DNA from 4 places in the Kitasatospora sp. NPDC058162 genome. Region 1 is predicted to be linked to each of the others. Evidence: riboswitches for the same ligand, from Rfam matches in the RefSeq annotation. Region 1 holds a riboswitch; each other region holds the start of a gene.

The links. A riboswitch is a leader RNA that binds a small molecule or an ion and turns the genes downstream of it on or off. The one in region 1 is predicted to bind cobalamin.
Region 2: linked by a shared signal. The riboswitch ahead of metE (5-methyltetrahydropteroyltriglutamate--homocysteine S-methyltransferase) and the one ahead of ACFVXG_RS01550 (ABC transporter substrate-binding protein) in region 1 are both predicted to bind cobalamin.
Region 3: linked by a shared signal. The riboswitch ahead of ACFVXG_RS37035 (ribonucleoside-diphosphate reductase subunit alpha) and the one ahead of ACFVXG_RS01550 (ABC transporter substrate-binding protein) in region 1 are both predicted to bind cobalamin.
Region 4: linked by a shared signal. The riboswitch ahead of ACFVXG_RS37175 (FecCD family ABC transporter permease) and the one ahead of ACFVXG_RS01550 (ABC transporter substrate-binding protein) in region 1 are both predicted to bind cobalamin.

Annotation. Positions count from the first base shown of each region.
Region 1 is NZ_JBHVUS010000001.1:377,126-381,199, reverse strand. Features, by position in the region: gene ACFVXG_RS01560 (DUF885 domain-containing protein) at 1-495, shown strand, start outside; gene ACFVXG_RS01555 (hypothetical protein) at 619-2,169, shown strand; cobalamin riboswitch at 2,305-2,510, shown strand; gene ACFVXG_RS01550 (ABC transporter substrate-binding protein) at 2,632-3,576, shown strand; gene ACFVXG_RS01545 (FecCD family ABC transporter permease) at 3,573-4,074, shown strand, end outside.
Region 2 is NZ_JBHVUS010000001.1:495,527-499,600, forward strand. Features, by position in the region: gene metE (5-methyltetrahydropteroyltriglutamate--homocysteine S-methyltransferase) at 1-2,123, opposite strand, end outside; cobalamin riboswitch at 2,301-2,472, opposite strand; gene ACFVXG_RS02090 (alpha/beta hydrolase family protein) at 2,735-4,012, shown strand.
Region 3 is NZ_JBHVUS010000034.1:38,546-42,619, reverse strand. Features, by position in the region: gene ACFVXG_RS37040 (glycosyltransferase family 39 protein) at 1-1,473, shown strand, start outside; cobalamin riboswitch at 1,546-1,678, shown strand; gene ACFVXG_RS37035 (ribonucleoside-diphosphate reductase subunit alpha) at 1,871-4,074, shown strand, end outside.
Region 4 is NZ_JBHVUS010000034.1:72,469-76,542, forward strand. Features, by position in the region: gene ACFVXG_RS37170 (ABC transporter ATP-binding protein) at 1-585, opposite strand, end outside; gene ACFVXG_RS37175 (FecCD family ABC transporter permease) at 582-1,634, opposite strand; cobalamin riboswitch at 1,731-1,878, opposite strand; gene sodN (superoxide dismutase, Ni) at 1,967-2,362, opposite strand; gene sodX (nickel-type superoxide dismutase maturation protease) at 2,540-2,983, shown strand; gene ACFVXG_RS37190 (CGNR zinc finger domain-containing protein) at 2,996-3,583, opposite strand; gene ACFVXG_RS37195 (amino acid ABC transporter ATP-binding protein) at 3,741-4,074, opposite strand, start outside.

The DNA.
Region 1 (4,074 bases):
GACCAACTGAGCCGCTACCAGACCACGCTGGGCATGGTCAGCGCCAACATCGAAGGCTGGGCCCTGTACGCCGAACGCCTCATGGACGACCTGGGCTTCCTCACCGACCCCGCCCACCGCCTCGGCTTCCTCGACGAGCAGATGCTGCGCACCATGCGGGTGATCATCGACATCGGCATGCACCTGGGCCTGGCCATCCCCGCCGACTCGGGCTTCCACCCCGGCGAGCGCTGGACCCCGGAGCTGGCCACCGAGTTCATGGCCACGTACAACGGCAGCCCCGCCGACCTGCGCACCAGCGAGATCGTCCGCTACCTCGGCTGGCCCGGCCAGGCCATCGGCTACAAGCTCGGCGAGCGCGACTGGCTCAAGGGCCGCGAAGCCGCCCGCCGCCGACAGGGCGCGGCGTTCGACCTCAAGACCTGGCACATGAAGGCGCTCTCCCTGGGCTCGCTCGGCCTCGACGACCTGGTCGACCAGCTCTCCATCCTGTAGGCCCGCAGCAATGGTCCACAGGGGTTCCCGGCCCTGCGTGGCTGATTGACTGCCCCTGGGGCGGACCGGAGGCTGAGCAGATCTGACACCACGTCAGATTTGCTTCTCCGATGGAGGATTGATGTGAGAAAGAGACTGATTCCCCGCCGCACCAGACCCCTGATGGCGCTGCTCGGAACGCTGGCGCTCGCGGCGGGCGGGCTCGCCCCCGCGGCGGCCGCGTACGAGCGGGGAGGTCCGCAGGTGCTGCTGGTGTGCAACGGCAGCACCGTCGCCTGCCCGAGCAGTTCGGCGCAGCAGTACGGGACCATCCAGGCCGCCGTCGACGCCGCGCGGAGCGGTGACTGGGTGCTGGTCTGGCCCGGCGTCTACCACGAGAAGGCCACCGGCGAGGCCGGCGTGCTGATCACCACGCCCGGCGTCCACCTGCGCGGGCTCGACCGCAACCGGGTGGTCGTCGACGGCAGCAACGGCAGCGCGGCCCAGCCCTGCCCGGCCGACCCCGCGCTGCAGGACACCACCGGCCGCAGCGGCGTCGTCGTCTCCAAAGCCGACGACGTCTCCATCGAGAACCTCACCGTCTGCAACTACCTGTCCGGCGGCAGCGGCAGCGGCGGCAACGAGATCTGGTGGAACGGCGGCGACGGCAGCGGGCAGATCGGCCTGCACGGATACCACGGCGCCTACTTGACCGCGACCTCCGGCTACGGCGCGGCCGACCCGAACGCGTCGATGGCGCAGTACGGGATCTTCGCGTCCAACGCGACGGGCCCGGCGGAGCTCGCCCACACCTACGCGTCCAACATGGGCGACTCCGACTACTACGTGGGCGCGTGCCGCGACATCTGCGGCGTGACCCTCACCGACGCGCACGGACAGAACTCGGCGATCGGCTTCTCCGGGACCAACTCGGGCGGCTACACCATCAAGGACTCCGAGTTCGACCACAACCGCACCGGGATCGTGGCCAACTCGCTCAACAACGACGACGCGCCCCCGCCCCAGAACGGCAGCTGCCCCGGCGACCCGCAGCGCTCGTGCACGTTCATCGAGCGCAACTTCATCCACGACAACAACAACGCGAACGCCCCGCTCTCCGGGCTGGCGGGCGCCGTCGGTGCGGGCATCGAGATCTCGGGCGGCCACGGCGACACCGTCCGCGGCAACCGCATCCAGCAGCAGGGCAGTTGGGGCGTCGTCCTGCACGACTTCCCGGACAGCGAGACGCCGCCGCCGCTCAGCAGCTGCCAGGGCGGGACGCAGCTGCCCGGCGTCTGCGTGTTCACCTCCTACGGGAACGTCGTGGCGGCCAACGAGTTCAGCCGGAACGGCTTCTTCGGCAACCCGACCAACGCGGACGTCGCCAACGAGTCGACGACGGCGCCGCACAACTGCTTCTACGGGAACCACGGGACCGGCGGCGCCGCCCTCACCAGCGACCCGGACTCGATCCAGAGCGGCACCGTGGACGGCCCGCCGTGCGGCAAGGGCGCGGGCGTCGGCGACGACCAGCTGCTCTTCGCCGAGCTGGTGTGCGCGGCGGGCTTCGGCCCGTGTCCGATCCCGGACGCCGCCTACCCGCAGCGCACCGGCCTCGACCTGGCGCCGCTCAGGACGCAGGCGAGCATGGAGCGCCCGTGCACGGGGCTGCCGAGGAACGCGTTCTGCGAGTAGCCGTCTCGTGATCGGCACGTCGAAGGGGCGGACACGCAGCGCGTGTCCGCCCTTCGGCATACGTGGTGGCGGGGACGGGATCCGGGCTCCGGATGATCATTCGTGGGCTGCCCTTCACCGGTCTGACCACGCCTGATACGTTGCCATCGCCGTGGTGTACGGGAAACCGGTCTGAGTCCGGTGCGGCCCTCGCCACTGTTGCCGCGGAGTTCCGCGGCCCTCGCTGACCGGCTCACCCAGCGGTCAGGACCACTGCGCGGGTTGGAAGACCCGCTCGGGAAGGTCGGCCGCGGTGCGTCGATGCGGAAGCCAGGAGACCGGCCACGGCGCGACATGTTCCACGAGGGTTTTGGAGAACACGTGCCCAGCGGTCTGCTGCGTCCTTTTCGCGCTATATGCCCCATAAGTCCCACACATTCGCTACGCGCCGGCCGGGCGGTCGCGGCCGCCCTGTTCGTCGGCGTGCTCGGAGGCTGTGCGGGCGCCCCCGCACCCGTCGCGTCCGGCGGGGCCACCGGAAGCGCCGGGCTGGTCAGCGTCGACAACTGCGGGACCACCGTGACGGTCGGCGCTCCGCCCGCCCGGCTGGTGACGCTCAACCAGGGTGCCACCGAGGTGGCCCTGGCCCTGGGCCTGCAGTCCCGGATGGCCGGTAGCGCCTACCTCGACGACTCCGTCCCGGAGAAGTGGAAGGCGGCCTACGACTCCGTCCCGGTGCTCTCCGCGAAGTACCCGACGAAGGAGAAGCTCCTCGCGGCCCGTCCCGACTTCCTGTACGCCTCCTACGCCAGCGCGTTCACCGGCAAGGTCGCGGGCACCCGGGAGGAACTGCTCGGCCAGGGCATCCCGTCGTACCTGTCCCCGTTCGGCTGCTCGGACAAGAACCAGGTGCCGCCGCCGACCTGGCAGGCGGTGTGGGGCGAACTGAACGACGTCGCCAAGGTCTTCGGTGTCACGGAGCGGGCCGCCGCGATCCAGCAGCAGCAGGAGCAGCAGCTGGCCCAGTTCAAGGCGACGGCCGAGGGTAAGGACCTGAAGGTCCTGTGGTTCGACTCGGACACCAAGACGCCGTTCGTCGGAGCCGGCCACGGTGGACCCCAGCTCGTGCTCGACGCCGTGGGTGCCCGCAACGTCTTCGCGGACCTGCCCGGTGGCTGGCAGAACGTCAGCTGGGAGAAGGTCGTCGCGGCGGACCCGGACGCCATCGTGGTCGCGGACGCCGGTTGGGACACGGCCCAGTCCAAGATCGACTACTTGGAGAACGACCCGGTGCTGAGCAAGCTCACCGCCGTGCAGCGCAAGGCCTTCGTGGTGGTGCCGTTCTCGGAGTCGACCCCCGGCGTGCTGCTCGCCGACGGTGCCGCCCGGGTGTCCGCGGGGCTGAGCCGACTGCACCCGGGGTCATGACCGCACCCGGGGTCAAGACCACCGGAACCCGCCCCGTCGTACGGCCCGCCGGTGCGGGCCGCACGACGGCGGCGCTGGCCGTCGGTGCGGCCCTGCTGCTGGCCACCGTCCTGCTCGGCCTGGCCGTGGGTTCGCAACCCGAGCCGGTCCGGACGGTGATCGACGTCGTGGCGCGCCGTCTCGGGCTGGGCGACCCGCGCGTGACGCTGCTGGACGACCAGATCGTCTGGCAGTTGCGGCTGCCCCGCGTGCTGGGAGCGGCTGCCACCGGCGCCGGCCTGGCGGTCTGCGGTGCGGTGCTGCAGACGCTGACCGGGAACGACCTGGCCGATCCCTTCCTGCTCGGGATCTCGGAGGGAGCGGCCGCCGGCGCGGTCACCGTGATCGTCCTCGGCGTCGGCGTGACCGGCGCCGTGGGCACCGGCGCGGTGGCGACGGCGGCCTTCGCCGGGGCCCTGCTCGCCGCTGTCGTCGTCCTGGCACTGGCGGGTGCGCGAA
Region 2 (4,074 bases), 120 kb from region 1:
ATGTCCCAGACGCCCGGCCCGACTTCGCGCGGGTAGCCGGCCCCGGCGAGCTCCCCGGCGACCTCCATGTGGGAGCGGGTCGCCTCCAAGGAGATGACGTCGGCGTCGAGTTCGTCGATCGCGGTCATGATCGCGCCGAACTCGGCGTAGCACATGTGGGTGTGGATCTGGGTGTCCGCGCGGACGCCGGAGGTGGCCAGGCGGAAGGCCTGGGTTGCCCAGTCCAGGTAGGCCGGGCGGTCGGCGGCGCGCAGCGGCAGGGTCTCGCGCAGGGCCGGTTCGTCGACCTGGACGACGGCGGCGCCCGCGGCCTCCAGGTCGGTCACCTCCTCGCGCAGGGCCAGCGCCACCTGCCGGGCGGTCTCGGCGAGCGGCTGGTCGTCGCGGACGAAGGACCAGGCGAGCATGGTGACCGGGCCGGTCAGCATGCCCTTGACCGGACGGCCGGTCAGGCCCTGGGCGTAGCGGAACCAGTCGACCGTCATCGGGTGCGGGCGGGAGATGTCCCCGGCCAGGACCGGCGGCCGGACGTAGCGGGTGCCGTAGGACTGCACCCAGCCGTGCCGGGTGGCGAGGTAGCCGGTGAGCTGCTCGGCGAAGTACTGGACCATGTCGTTGCGCTCGGGCTCGCCGTGCACCAGGACGTCCAGACCGGCCTTCTCCTGGTACCCGATGACCTCGCGCACCTCGGCCTCCATCCGCTCCCGGTACGCGGCCGCGTCGATCCGTCCGGCACTCAAGTCGGCGCGGGCGAGCCGCAGTTCGGTGGTCTGCGGGAAGGAGCCGATGGTGGTGGTCGGCAGCAGCGGCAGCCCGAGCCGGGCGCGCTGGGCCTCGGCGCGTACGGGGTAGGGCTGGGCGCGCCGGGTGTCGTCCGGGGTGACGGCCGCGGCGCGGGCCCGGACGGCCGGATCGCGGGTGATCGGCGAGTTGGCGCGGGAGGCCAAGTCGGCGCGGTTGGCGGCGAGTTCGGCGGTGATCGCCCCGGTGCCCTCGCGCAGGCCGCGGGCCAGCAGGGCGGCCTCCCGAGCCTTCTGCTTGGCGAAGGCGAGCCAGCGCAGGATCTGCGGGTCGACGTCGCGTTCGGCGGCGGCGTCGAGGGGCACGTGCAGCAGCGAGCAGGACGGCGCGACGTCGACCCGGTCGGCGAGCCCGAGCAGGGTGGCCAGGGTGGCCAGCGAGGCGCCCAGGTCGTTGATCCAGATGTTGCGGCCGTCGATCACCCCGGCGACCAGCCGCTTGCCGGGCAGCCCGCCGACGGCGGCGAGGTCGTCCAGGTTGGCGGCGGCCGGGCCGGTGAAGTCCAGCGCCAGGCCCTCGACCGGGGCCTTGGCCAGGACGGGCAGGGCGTCGCCGAGGCGGTCGAAGTAGCTGGCCACCAGCAGCTTGGGCCGCTCGGTCAGCGCGCCCAGCTCACGGTAGGCCCGGGCGGCCGCGTTCAGTTCGGCCGGGGTGCGGTCCTGGACCAGCGCGGGCTCGTCCAGCTGCACCCACTCCGCGCCGGCCGCCCGCAGCTCGGCGAGCAGCCGGGCGTAGACGGGCAGCAGCCGGTCCAGCAGGGTGATCGGTTGGAAGTCCTCGGCGACGCCCGGCGCGGGCTTGGCCAGCAGCAGGTACGTCACCGGCCCGACCAGCACCGGGCGCGCGGCGTGGCCCAGCAGCAGCGCCTCGCGCAACTCGCCGACCGCCTTGGCCGGGTTGGCGGCGAACACCGTGTCCGGCCCCAACTCGGGTACCAGGTAGTGGTAGTTGGTGTCGAACCACTTGGTCATCTCGAGCGGCGCCACGTCCTGGGTGCCGCGCGCCATGGCGAAGTAGCCGTCCAGCGCGTCGACTTCGACGGCGGCCCGGTGCCGGGCCGGGATCGCGCCGACGGCGACGCTGGTGTCCAGCACATGGTCGTAGTACGAGAAGTCGCCGGTCGGCACCTCCTGGACACCCGCCCCGGCGAGCTGCGCCCAGTTCTCCCGGCGCAGGTCGGCGGCGGTGGCGAGCAGGGCCTCCGCGCTGACGGCGCCCTTCCAGTAGCCCTCGATCGCCTTCTTCAGTTCACGGCCCCGGCCCTGGCGGGGGTAGCCGTACGCGGTGGCGAGGGTTGCCGCGGCTGCGGACTTCGTGGTCAAGGGACTCTCCTTCGCGAGCCTGTTTCCTCAAGTGCCCGGCGACGGGGACGAGGACGCGAAGGGACGACGGACCGGACGGGCGCCCGCACACGGGTACGGCTCCGCCAGGTGTGGTCGCCGACCCGCCCTCGAGGTCACCGGATGGCCGCGCGCGAACGGTCGCGCACGGGCAGTGGCAGGTCTTCGGACTCGCGGGCCCGCCCGTCCCGATCTCCAGGACGGACACCTACTGGCCGTCGCTTCCCAGACCCGATCCGGGTCCAGTGCGTATGACGGCGGTCGTTCCCACTCACCGCTGCGGGGCAGTCCCGGACTGGCCAGTCGAAAGGCGTCACCGGGTTCCCTCTTACGACACCCCGCCTGGCGGACGGGGCGAACCAACTGCACCGGCCACCCTACGGGCAGTCCGCCGGTTTCCGGCCGGGGATTCACCCGATCGTCCGCATACTGAGACAACGTCAGCCCGACGGACGCAGCCGTAGCGCCGGATGCCGTCATACCGGGGTACTACAGCGGGACTTGGCACCCCGGTATGACGGTTTCCGCCCGTACTCGGCCGTAGCGTCGCCCGTGTTGAAAGCGAAGACGGAAGCGAACGAGGAGGAACGGCGATGAGCGGGCGAGGACGGGCCGTGGCGGCGGTGCTGCTGGCGGCGACCGCGGTGGTGGGTGTGGTCGGCGCGCCGGGTGCGGTGGCGGCGCAGGGGCGGGGCACCGAGCGGCAGGCCAGGGCCTGGCTGCCGCAGCCCACCGGGCCGTACCCGATCGGCACGACAGCCCTGCAGCTCACGGACGACGGCCGGGACGACCCCTGGAAGCCCGGGCAGCACCGCAAGCTGATGGTCAGCTTCTGGTACCCGACCACCCGGCCCGCCACCGGCGACGACCGCGCGCCGTACATGCTCCCCGCCGCCGCCGAGCACTTCGGCAGCGCCGGGAGCATCGGCCAGCTCAACGCCAAGTTCGAGCCCGGCCGCACCGACTGGGCGGGCATCCGCACCCACGCCCGCACGGACGCACCCGTCCTGCCCGGCGGCAAGCGGCCTGTCGTGCTGTACGAGGCGGGCTTCGGCGACCCGCGCACCTGGGGCACCGGCCTGGTGGAGGACCTCGCCTCGCGCGGCTACGTCGTCGTCACCGTCGACCACACCTACGAGGCCTCCGAGGTCGCCTTCCCCGACGGGGACCTCGCCACCTCCGTCTTCCCCACGCTGATGAGCCAGCCCGGCCTCGACTACGGCGCGCTGCTGCGCAAGATGCTGCAGGCCCGGGTCGACGACACCCGCTTCGTCCTGGACCAGCTCACGGGCCTGCGCCAGGACGCGCAGCTGCCGGCCGGCCTCGGCGCCTCCCTCGACCTCGACCGGATCGGCATGGTCGGCCACTCCGGGGGCGGCTCCGCGGCCCTGCAGACCATGCACGACGATCCGCGCCTCAAGGTCGGCATCAACCTCGACGGCCAGCTGCACTTCCCCCGCGCCGACGGCTCCGGAATCCAGCTGCCCCTGCCCACCGTCGCCGCGGACGGCCTGAACCGGCCCTTCCTGCTGATGGGCACCCAGAACCCCGACTCCGGCAGCTACCACCAGCAGCCCGGCTGGGACGCCCTGTGGCAGCACAGCACCGGCTGGCACGCCGACGTGACCCTCACCGGCTCCCGCCACGGCTCCTACACCGACGCGCAGTCACTGCTGCCCCAGCTCGCCCGCCAGGGCGCGATCAGCGGGGACCAGCTCACCGAGGACGTCGGCGACATCCGTCCGGACCGCGCGGTGCTGGCCACCCGCTCGTACGTCGCCTCGTTCTTCGACCGCTGGCTGCGCGGCCACGACGACCACCTCCTGGACGGCCCGTCGCCGCGCTTCCCCGAGATGGTCTACGAGCGGTAGCGCGCGCCCCGCAGTCCTTCACCCGCCGGGCCCGGCGGGTGAAGGACTGCGCCCCCGCCCTC
Region 3 (4,074 bases), on a different contig from region 1:
CGCCGCTGGATCGCCCGCGGCCTGCTCGGCGCCGTCCTGGCCGTCCAGGCCGCGCTCTCGCTGCGCCTGCTCGCCGCCGCGCACCCCGACGAGGCCGCCGCCATGGTCGCCGGGCGCCAGCAGCTCGCCCACCTCCTGCACGGCACCCCGGTCACCACCGACCTGATCGACCGCGTCCCCGGCTCCCCGTGGCTCTACCCGCCGCTGGCCGGCGCCGCCGCGAACGCGGACGGCATCTGGGGCACCCGGCTGCTCAGCCTCGGCTTCGGCCTGCTCACCACGGTGCTGCTGTACTCGCTGACCCGGCGGCTCTTCAACGAACGCGTCGCGATCTGCGGCATAGCCGCCTACGCCGTGCTGCAGTCCACCGTCGTGGGCGGCTTCTACGGCGCCCCCGAGTCCCTGGCCGTCCTGCTGGTCGCCCTCGCGGCCTGGCTCACGGTGTTCACCGCCCGGCGCTCCCCGGCGCTGGTCCTGACCGCCGCCCCGGCCCTCGCGCTGGCCTGCGCGGTCGCCTACTCGGCGATCCTCGCCGTGCCCGCGCTGGTGGTCCTGGCCCTCGCCGTCGCCCGGCCGCACCGTCGGCCCGGCCCGGCCGCCCTGCGCGCCCTGCTGCTGGCCGTCGGGACGACGCTCCTGCTGCTGCCGTACGGCCTGCTGGGGAAGGTCGTGGGCTGGTCCCCGTCGTCCGGCGCCGCCCCCGGTTCGGCCGGCTCGATCCTGCTCGGCACCCTCCAGTGGGCCGGCCTGTTCACCGTCCTCGCGGTGGCCGGCACGGTCTCGTACGCGCGCCGCGAGCAGCTGACCGAGCACGAGTCCCCCGAGGGCGACCGCGTCGCCCCCACCCGCGCCCAGCGGGCCCTGCTCGGGGCCGTGCTGACCGCCACCGCGCTGCTGGTTCCCGCCGTCCACCTGTGGACCGGCACCTCCGGCGCACTGTTCCGCCACCTCGGCTACGGCATGCTGCTCGCCGCCCCGATCGCGGGCCTCGGCCTGACCCGGCTGGTCGGAGCCCACTTCCGCCACCCCCAGCTGGGCATCCTGGTCTGGGTCGCGCTGCTGGCCCTCGGCATGGAGCAGTCCGCCCTGCGCTACCAGAACGGGCCCGACTCCGGCCGCCTGCTGGCCGTCCTGCGGGCGCACGCCGTGCCCGAGGGCCACTACCTCACCGAGGTCGACGGACTCGCCGAGTACTACCTGGGCGGCGTCAGCAGACCCGAGCAGTGGGTCTCGGCCCGGGCCGGCACGGACTACCGCGACGGCGCCGGGAAACAGCACCACGGCGTGGACGGCAGCACCGCCGCGATCCGGGACGGCTGGTTCACCGTGGTCGTCCTCGACAGCACCGCGCCGGAGGCCACCGACCGGGCGCTGAGCGCCGCGCTGAACACCGGCGGGCAGTACCGGCTGATCGCCCAGTTCACCTCCCCGACCGGCGATTCGAGCACGTACAAGGTGTACCTGAAGCACTGACGGGCCGTCGGGACCGTCGGCGCGCGCGACACGACAGGCACAACATGTGGTGCCGCCACAGCCTGCCGCCACTACATGTATGCTCGCTTCTGCTGTCGATGCAGGGGAACCCGGTGGGAATCCGGGACTGCCCCGCAGCGGTGTGCGGGCGGCTCCAGCAGCCGTACCGCGAGTCCGAGTACCTGCCGAACAGCGTGCGCCACGGCCCTCCCGCAGAGGCCGCGCCAAGCACCAGCACCACCCCTCCGGGCCTCGCGGGCGGGCCGGGGAGACACCTCGCGCGACGCTTTTTGCGTTCGCGCCGTGCTCCCCTGCCCAGATCGGCCCGGTGACCCCGATCACCGCCGCACGATCGCCGCCAGGAGAGAGCGCCTTGACCACCGCTGCCTCAGTCACCCTGCCCGCCCAGGGCTCCGGTACCGCCTTCACCGACCCGACGGTCTCCGACCCCGGCGGTGCTCTCCTGCGGCTGCTCACCGACCGCAGCGTCGACCTCACCGAGGTCGACCCCGGCCACGTCGCCGCCGCCGCGCTGCGCGGCCGCCACGCCGGCTCGGACTTCGCCGAGCTGCGCGGGCTGGCCGTGGACGCCGCCGCGTCGATGATCGCCGAGGACCCCCAGTACTCGAAGCTGGCCGCCCGCCTGCTCGCCCTGGAGATCGTCGACGAGGCGAACAGCCAGGGCTCGACCTCCTTCTCCGCCTCGATCGCCGTCGGCCACGCCGAGGGCCTGATCGGCGACACCACCGCCGCCTTCGTCGCCAAGCACGCCGAGGCCCTCGACGCGCTCATCGACACCAAGGGCGACGACCGCTTCGAGTACTTCGGCCTGCGCACCGTCCAGTCCCGCTACCTGCTGCGCCACCCGATCACCCGCAAGGTCATCGAGACCCCGCAGCACTTCCTGCTCCGCGTCGCCTGCGGCCTGGCGGTCGGCGACTCCGAGCAGTCGGTGCGCGAGGTGTCCGAGCTGTACGGCCTGATGAGCCGCCTGGAGTACCTGACCTCCTCGCCGACGCTCTTCAACTCCGGCACCCGGCACCCGCAGATGTCCAGCTGCTACCTGCTGGACTCGCCGCTGGACAACCTGGACTCGATCTACAACCGCTACGCGCAGATCGCCCGCCTCTCCAAGCACGCCGGCGGCATCGGCCTGTCCTACTCGCGCATCCGCTCGCGCGGCAGCCTGATCCGCGGCACCAACGGCAAGTCCAACGGCATCGTCCCGTTCCTGCGCACCCTCGACTCCTCGGTCGCCGCCGTCAACCAGGGCGGCCGCCGCAAGGGCGCGGCCTGCGTCTACCTGGAGACCTGGCACGCCGACATCGAGGAGTTCCTGGAGCTCCGCGACAACACCGGTGAGGAGGCGCGCCGCACCCACAACCTCAACCTGGCCCACTGGATCCCGGACGAGTTCATGCGCCGCGTGAACGCCAACGCCGAGTGGTCGCTGTTCTCCCCCGCCGACGTCCCCGAGCTGGTCGACCTGTGGGGCGCCGACTTCGACGAGGCCTACCGCAAGGCCGAGCTGGCCGGCAAGGCCGTCCGCACCATCCCGGCGCAGACCCTCTACGCCCGCATGATGCGCACCCTCGCGCAGACCGGCAACGGCTGGATGACCTTCAAGGACGCCTCCAACCGCGCCGCCAACCAGACCGCGCTGCCCGGCCGCACGGTGCACTCCTCCAACCTGTGCACCGAGATCCTGGAGGTCACGGACGACTCCGAGACCGCCGTCTGCAACCTGGGCTCGGTCAACCTCGGTGCCCACGTGGCGCTTGACGCTCGCGCCGATGATCTGGTCAACGCGATGGACTGGGAGCGCCTCGACGCCACCGTCCGCACCGCCGTGACCTTCCTCGACCGCGTGGTGGACATCAACTTCTACCCGACCACCGAGGCCGGCACCTCCAACTCCCGCTGGCGGCCGGTCGGCCTCGGCGTGATGGGCCTCCAGGACGTCTTCTTCAAGCTGCGGATCGACTTCGACTCCGCCGAGGCCGCCCGCCTGTCCACGCTGATCGCCGAGCGCATCATGCTCACCGCCTACGAGCGCTCCGCCGACCTGGCCGAGCAGCTCGGCCGCCACGAGGCCTACGGCGAGACCCGCGCCGCCCGCGGCGAGCTGCACATCGACCACTTCCCGACGGCCGCCCCGCAGTGGACCGACCGCTGGACGGCGCTGCGCGCCCGCATCGCCGAGACCGGCCTGCGCAACTCGCTGCTGCTCGCGATCGCCCCGACCGCGACCATCGCCTCCATCGCCGGCGTGTACGAGTGCATCGAGCCGCAGGTGTCCAACCTGTTCAAGCGCGAGACCCTGTCGGGCGAGTTCCTCCAGGTCAACCCGTACCTGGTGCGCGAGCTCAAGGAGCTCGGCGTCTGGGACCAGCAGACCCGCGACTCGCTGCGCGACGCCAACGGCTCGGTGCAGGAGCTCGGTTGGCTGCCCGCCGAGGTCCGCTCGCTGTACCGCACCGCGTGGGAGCTGCCGCAGCGCGCCCTGATCGACCTGGCCGCGGCCCGCATGCCGTACCTCGACCAGAGCCAGTCGCTCAACCTGTTCATGGCCGCGCCGACCATCGGCAAGCTCAGCTCGAT
Region 4 (4,074 bases), on a different contig from region 1:
GGCCTCGCGGGCGAGCGCCAGCACCTCCAACTGGTGCGCGATGTCCAGGTGGTTGGTGGGTTCGTCCAGCACCAGCAGGCGCGGTTCCTGGACGAGGGCGCGGGCGATCAGCACCCGCTGCTTCTCGCCACCGGACAGGCTCGGGAAGGCGCGCTCGGCGAGGTGCCCGGCCCGGACCCGGTCCAGCGCGGCGGCGCAGCGCTCCCGGTCCTCGGCGGTCGGGCTGCCGCCCAGCCCGCGCCGGTGCGGCAGCCGGCCCATGGCGACCACCTCGGCCACCGTGAACTCGAACTCGGCGGGGTGCTCCTGGGTCAGCGCGGCCACCCGGCGGGCGGCGTCGCGGGCGGTGAGCGCGTGCAGGTCGTCGCCGTCCAGTCGGACGGTCCCGCCGGCCGGGCGCAGCACCCGGTAGACGCAGCGCAGCAGGGTCGACTTGCCGCTGCCGTTCGGGCCGATCAGTCCGATCACCTGCCTGGCGGCGGCCGCCAGGCTCACCTCGTGGACCAGCCGGGCGCCGGCCAGTTCCACCGAGACGCCGTCGACGCGCAGTTCCTCCGCGCCGGTCGAAGGGGTCGGGGCAGTCATCGCCCGCCCCCGAAGGCCTGGCCGCGGCGGCGCATCATCAGCAGGAAGGCGGGCACCCCGAGCACCGCGGTGAACACCCCGACCGGCAGTTCGGCGGGCGCCAGCAGGGTGCGGGAGGCGATGTCCACCCAGACCAGCAGCAGCGCCCCGGCGAGCGGTGCGACCACCAGCACCCGGCGGTGGCCGGCGCCGACCAGCATCCGGGCCAGGTGGGGCATCAGCAGCCCGACGAAGCCGATCGCCCCGCTGACCGCGACCACGGTGCCGGTGACGGCGGCGGTGACCGTGAACAGTTCCCGGCGCAGCCGGTCCGGGTCCACGCCGAGCGAGGCGGAGGTCTCGTCGCCCATCGCGAGCGCGTCCAACCGCCCGGCGGCGCAGGCCAGGTAGGCCAGTCCGGCCAGGACGGTCCCGGCGGCGATCGGTACCGAGCCCCAGGTCGCGCCGCCCAGGCTGCCGAGCAGCCACATCATGGCGTCCCGGGCGGCCTCGGCGTGGTCGGCGGAGAAGACCATCAGGGTGGTGAGGGCGGAGAAGCCGTAGGAGAGCGCGGTGCCGGTGAGCACGAGGCGCAGCGGGGTGAGCCCGTACGCGGTGCGGGCGGCGAGGTAGACCAGCACCATGGCGAGCAGTGCGGAGCCGAACGCGGAGACGGAGATCGCCCACACCCCGAGCGAGGCGAAGGCGCCGAGCAGCAGGACGGCGTTGGCGCCGACGGCCGCGCCGGAGGAGATGCCGAGCACGAAGGGGTCGGCGAGGGCGTTGCGGACCAGGGCCTGGACGGCGACCCCGGTGGCGGCGAGTCCGCCGCCGACCACGGCGGCCAGCAGGGTGCGCGGCAGCCGGAGCTCCCAGACGATCGCGTACGCCGCCGCGTCGCCCGGGTCCAGCCGTCCGCCCGTCAGCCCGGCGCCCAACAGTCGCAGGACGTCGGGTAGTTCGATCCCGGAGGAGCCGAACGCGACGCCGCAGACCAGGGAGACCGCCAGGGCGGCGGCGAGGCCGAGGGCGAGGGGGACGGTCGGTATTCGGCGAACGGGGTCACTCACGTGCGGGCGCGCCTTGCCTCGGGCCGCAGGGTGTGCCGGGGCGGGCGCCGGCCGGGGGCGTGCCCGGGCGCCTTCCCCTCGCAGTCCGCGGCGAGTTGTCGGGAGTTCAGCGGCCGGGGGCGATCGGGCTGGCACGGGCCCCGGGGACTGCGGGTCGTGCTCACCGTTGCGGGTCAGCGCCGGATTCTCACCGGACTTCCCCCTCGGACGCCCTGGCAGCATAACAGCCACTCAGGGCAGGCAACCCTTACCTGAGCTGGGGGGCGGGTGAACGCACGGCCGCCCCCGTCCGACGGTGCGGACGGGGGCGGCCGGGTGGCGACGCGTCAGGCTCAGGCCTGCTTGGTCTCCCAGAAGATCTTCTCGACCTCGGCGATCAGGTCCAGCAGGGCCTGGCCGGTGGCCGGGTCCGTGGACGCCTTGGCGGCCGAGGCGGCCTTCAGGGTGTCGTTGATCAGCTGGTGCAGCTGCGGGTACTTCTCGAAGTGCGGGGCCTTGAAGTAGTCGCTCCACAGCACCGAGATGTGGTGCTTGACGGCCTCGGCGCGCTGCTCCTTGATGATGACGGCGCGGGCGCGGAAGTGCGGGTCCTCGTTGGCCTGGTACTTCTCCTGGGTGGCCTTGACCGACTCGGCCTCCAGCTTGGCCTGCGCCGGGTCGTAGACACCGCACGGCAGGTCGCAGTGGGCGTGAGCAGTGGCACGCGGTGCAAACAGACGAGAGAACATGGGAGTCCTTCCTTAGATCGTCTTCCCGCGCCCGAGATTACCCTTCCGGCCTCCGGGTTTCGCGATCGGGCAGGCAGCCTAGGACGAAAGACGGACCCGTAACCGGGGTAATCCGGACATCGAACAGATGACGGTCCGTACGGCAGACTGGGGGCGGTCGGTCCGGGAGGAGGAGCCATGGCGCGGAGCACGGAGCCGCAGGGCGGCACGCGGGTCGGCGCGGTGCCGTTCGGGCTGGTGGACGTGGCGGGCCCGTCGATGGTCCCGACCCTGCGCGAGGGCGACCAGCTGCTGGTCCGCTACGGCGCCCCGATCCGGCCCGGTGCGGTGGTGCTGTTCCGCCACCCCCTCCAGCAGGACCTGCTGGTGGTGAAGCGGGCCGCCGAGCGCCGCCCGAAGGGCTGGTGGCTGCTGTCCGACAACCGTCCGGTGGACAGCGACAGCCGCAGCTACGGCCCGGTCCCGGACGAGCTGGTGCTCGGCCGGGTGCTGCTGCGGCTGCGCCCGAGCCCGGCCTGGCTGGCGCCGGGCCGCGGGCTGGAGCGGCTGCTGCTCGGCCCCCGGCTGGCCCGGGTGCCGGGCCTGGCCCGCCGCTTCGGGGTCTTCGTCGACGAGCTCTGAGGCGGCCCGGTTCTACTGCCCGGCGTTGAGCGCCGCCTCGGCCTCCTGCCGCTTGCGGGCCCGGTACGCGGCGACGTTGGCGCGGGTCGCGCAGCGGTCGGAGCAGTAGCGGCGGGAGCGGTTGGTCGAGGTGTCCAGGTAGGCGTTGCGGCACGGCGCGGCCTGGCAGATGCCGAGCCGGTCGGCGCCCAGCTCGGTGAGGTGCACGGCGAGGCCCATGCAGGCGACGGCGCTGAAGTGCGCGGTGGCAGTCGGCGAGTTGTCGGCCAGGTGCAGGTGCCAGCGCGGCCGGCCGGCGTCGTCCAGGTAGTCGTGCCCGGAGACCAGCGGGCTGACGGGGTACTCCATCAGCAGGCTGTTCAGCAGGTCGACGGCCCGGATCTCGTCCCCTTCCGCGGCGGCCTCGAACACCCCGCGCAGCCTGGTCCGCACCGCCCGCAGCCGGGGCACGTCGGACTCGTCGGCCAGCGCGGCGGCGCGGGACGAGTCGGAGAACAGGGCGCGCACGGCGTCCACCGAGGTCAGCGTGTCGGTGCCGCGCTCGGGTTCCTCGGTGTTCACCAGCCGAACGGCGAGATCGGCGTACGAGGCGAGCTCCACGGCGGTCCTTCCAAGAGTTTCGGTAACGGGCCCGGATTGTTCCGGTAACGGGCCCGGATTGTTTCGGTAACGGGCTGGGCGCTTCCAGCCTATTACCCGGCCGGGGAAAACGTCGGCGCCCGGCAGGAACTGCCTGCCGGGCGCCGACCGTGCGGGCTCAGAGCACCTTGGAGAGGAAGGCCCTGGTGCGCTCGTGCTGCGGGTTGGTGAGCACCTCGCGGGGGTTGCCGGACTCGACCACCACGCCGCCGTCCATGAACACCAGCGCGTCGCCGACCTCGCGGGCGAAGCCCATCTCGTGGGTGACGACCACCATCGTCATGCCCTCCTCGGCCAGGCCGCGCATGACGTCCAGGACGTCGCCGACCAGCTCCGGGTCGAGCGCCGAGGTGGGCTCGTCGAAGAGCATCAGCTTGGGCTTCATGGCCAGCGCGCGGGCGATCGCCACGCGCTGCTGCTGGCCGCCGGAGAGCTGTGAGGGGTAGTTCTTC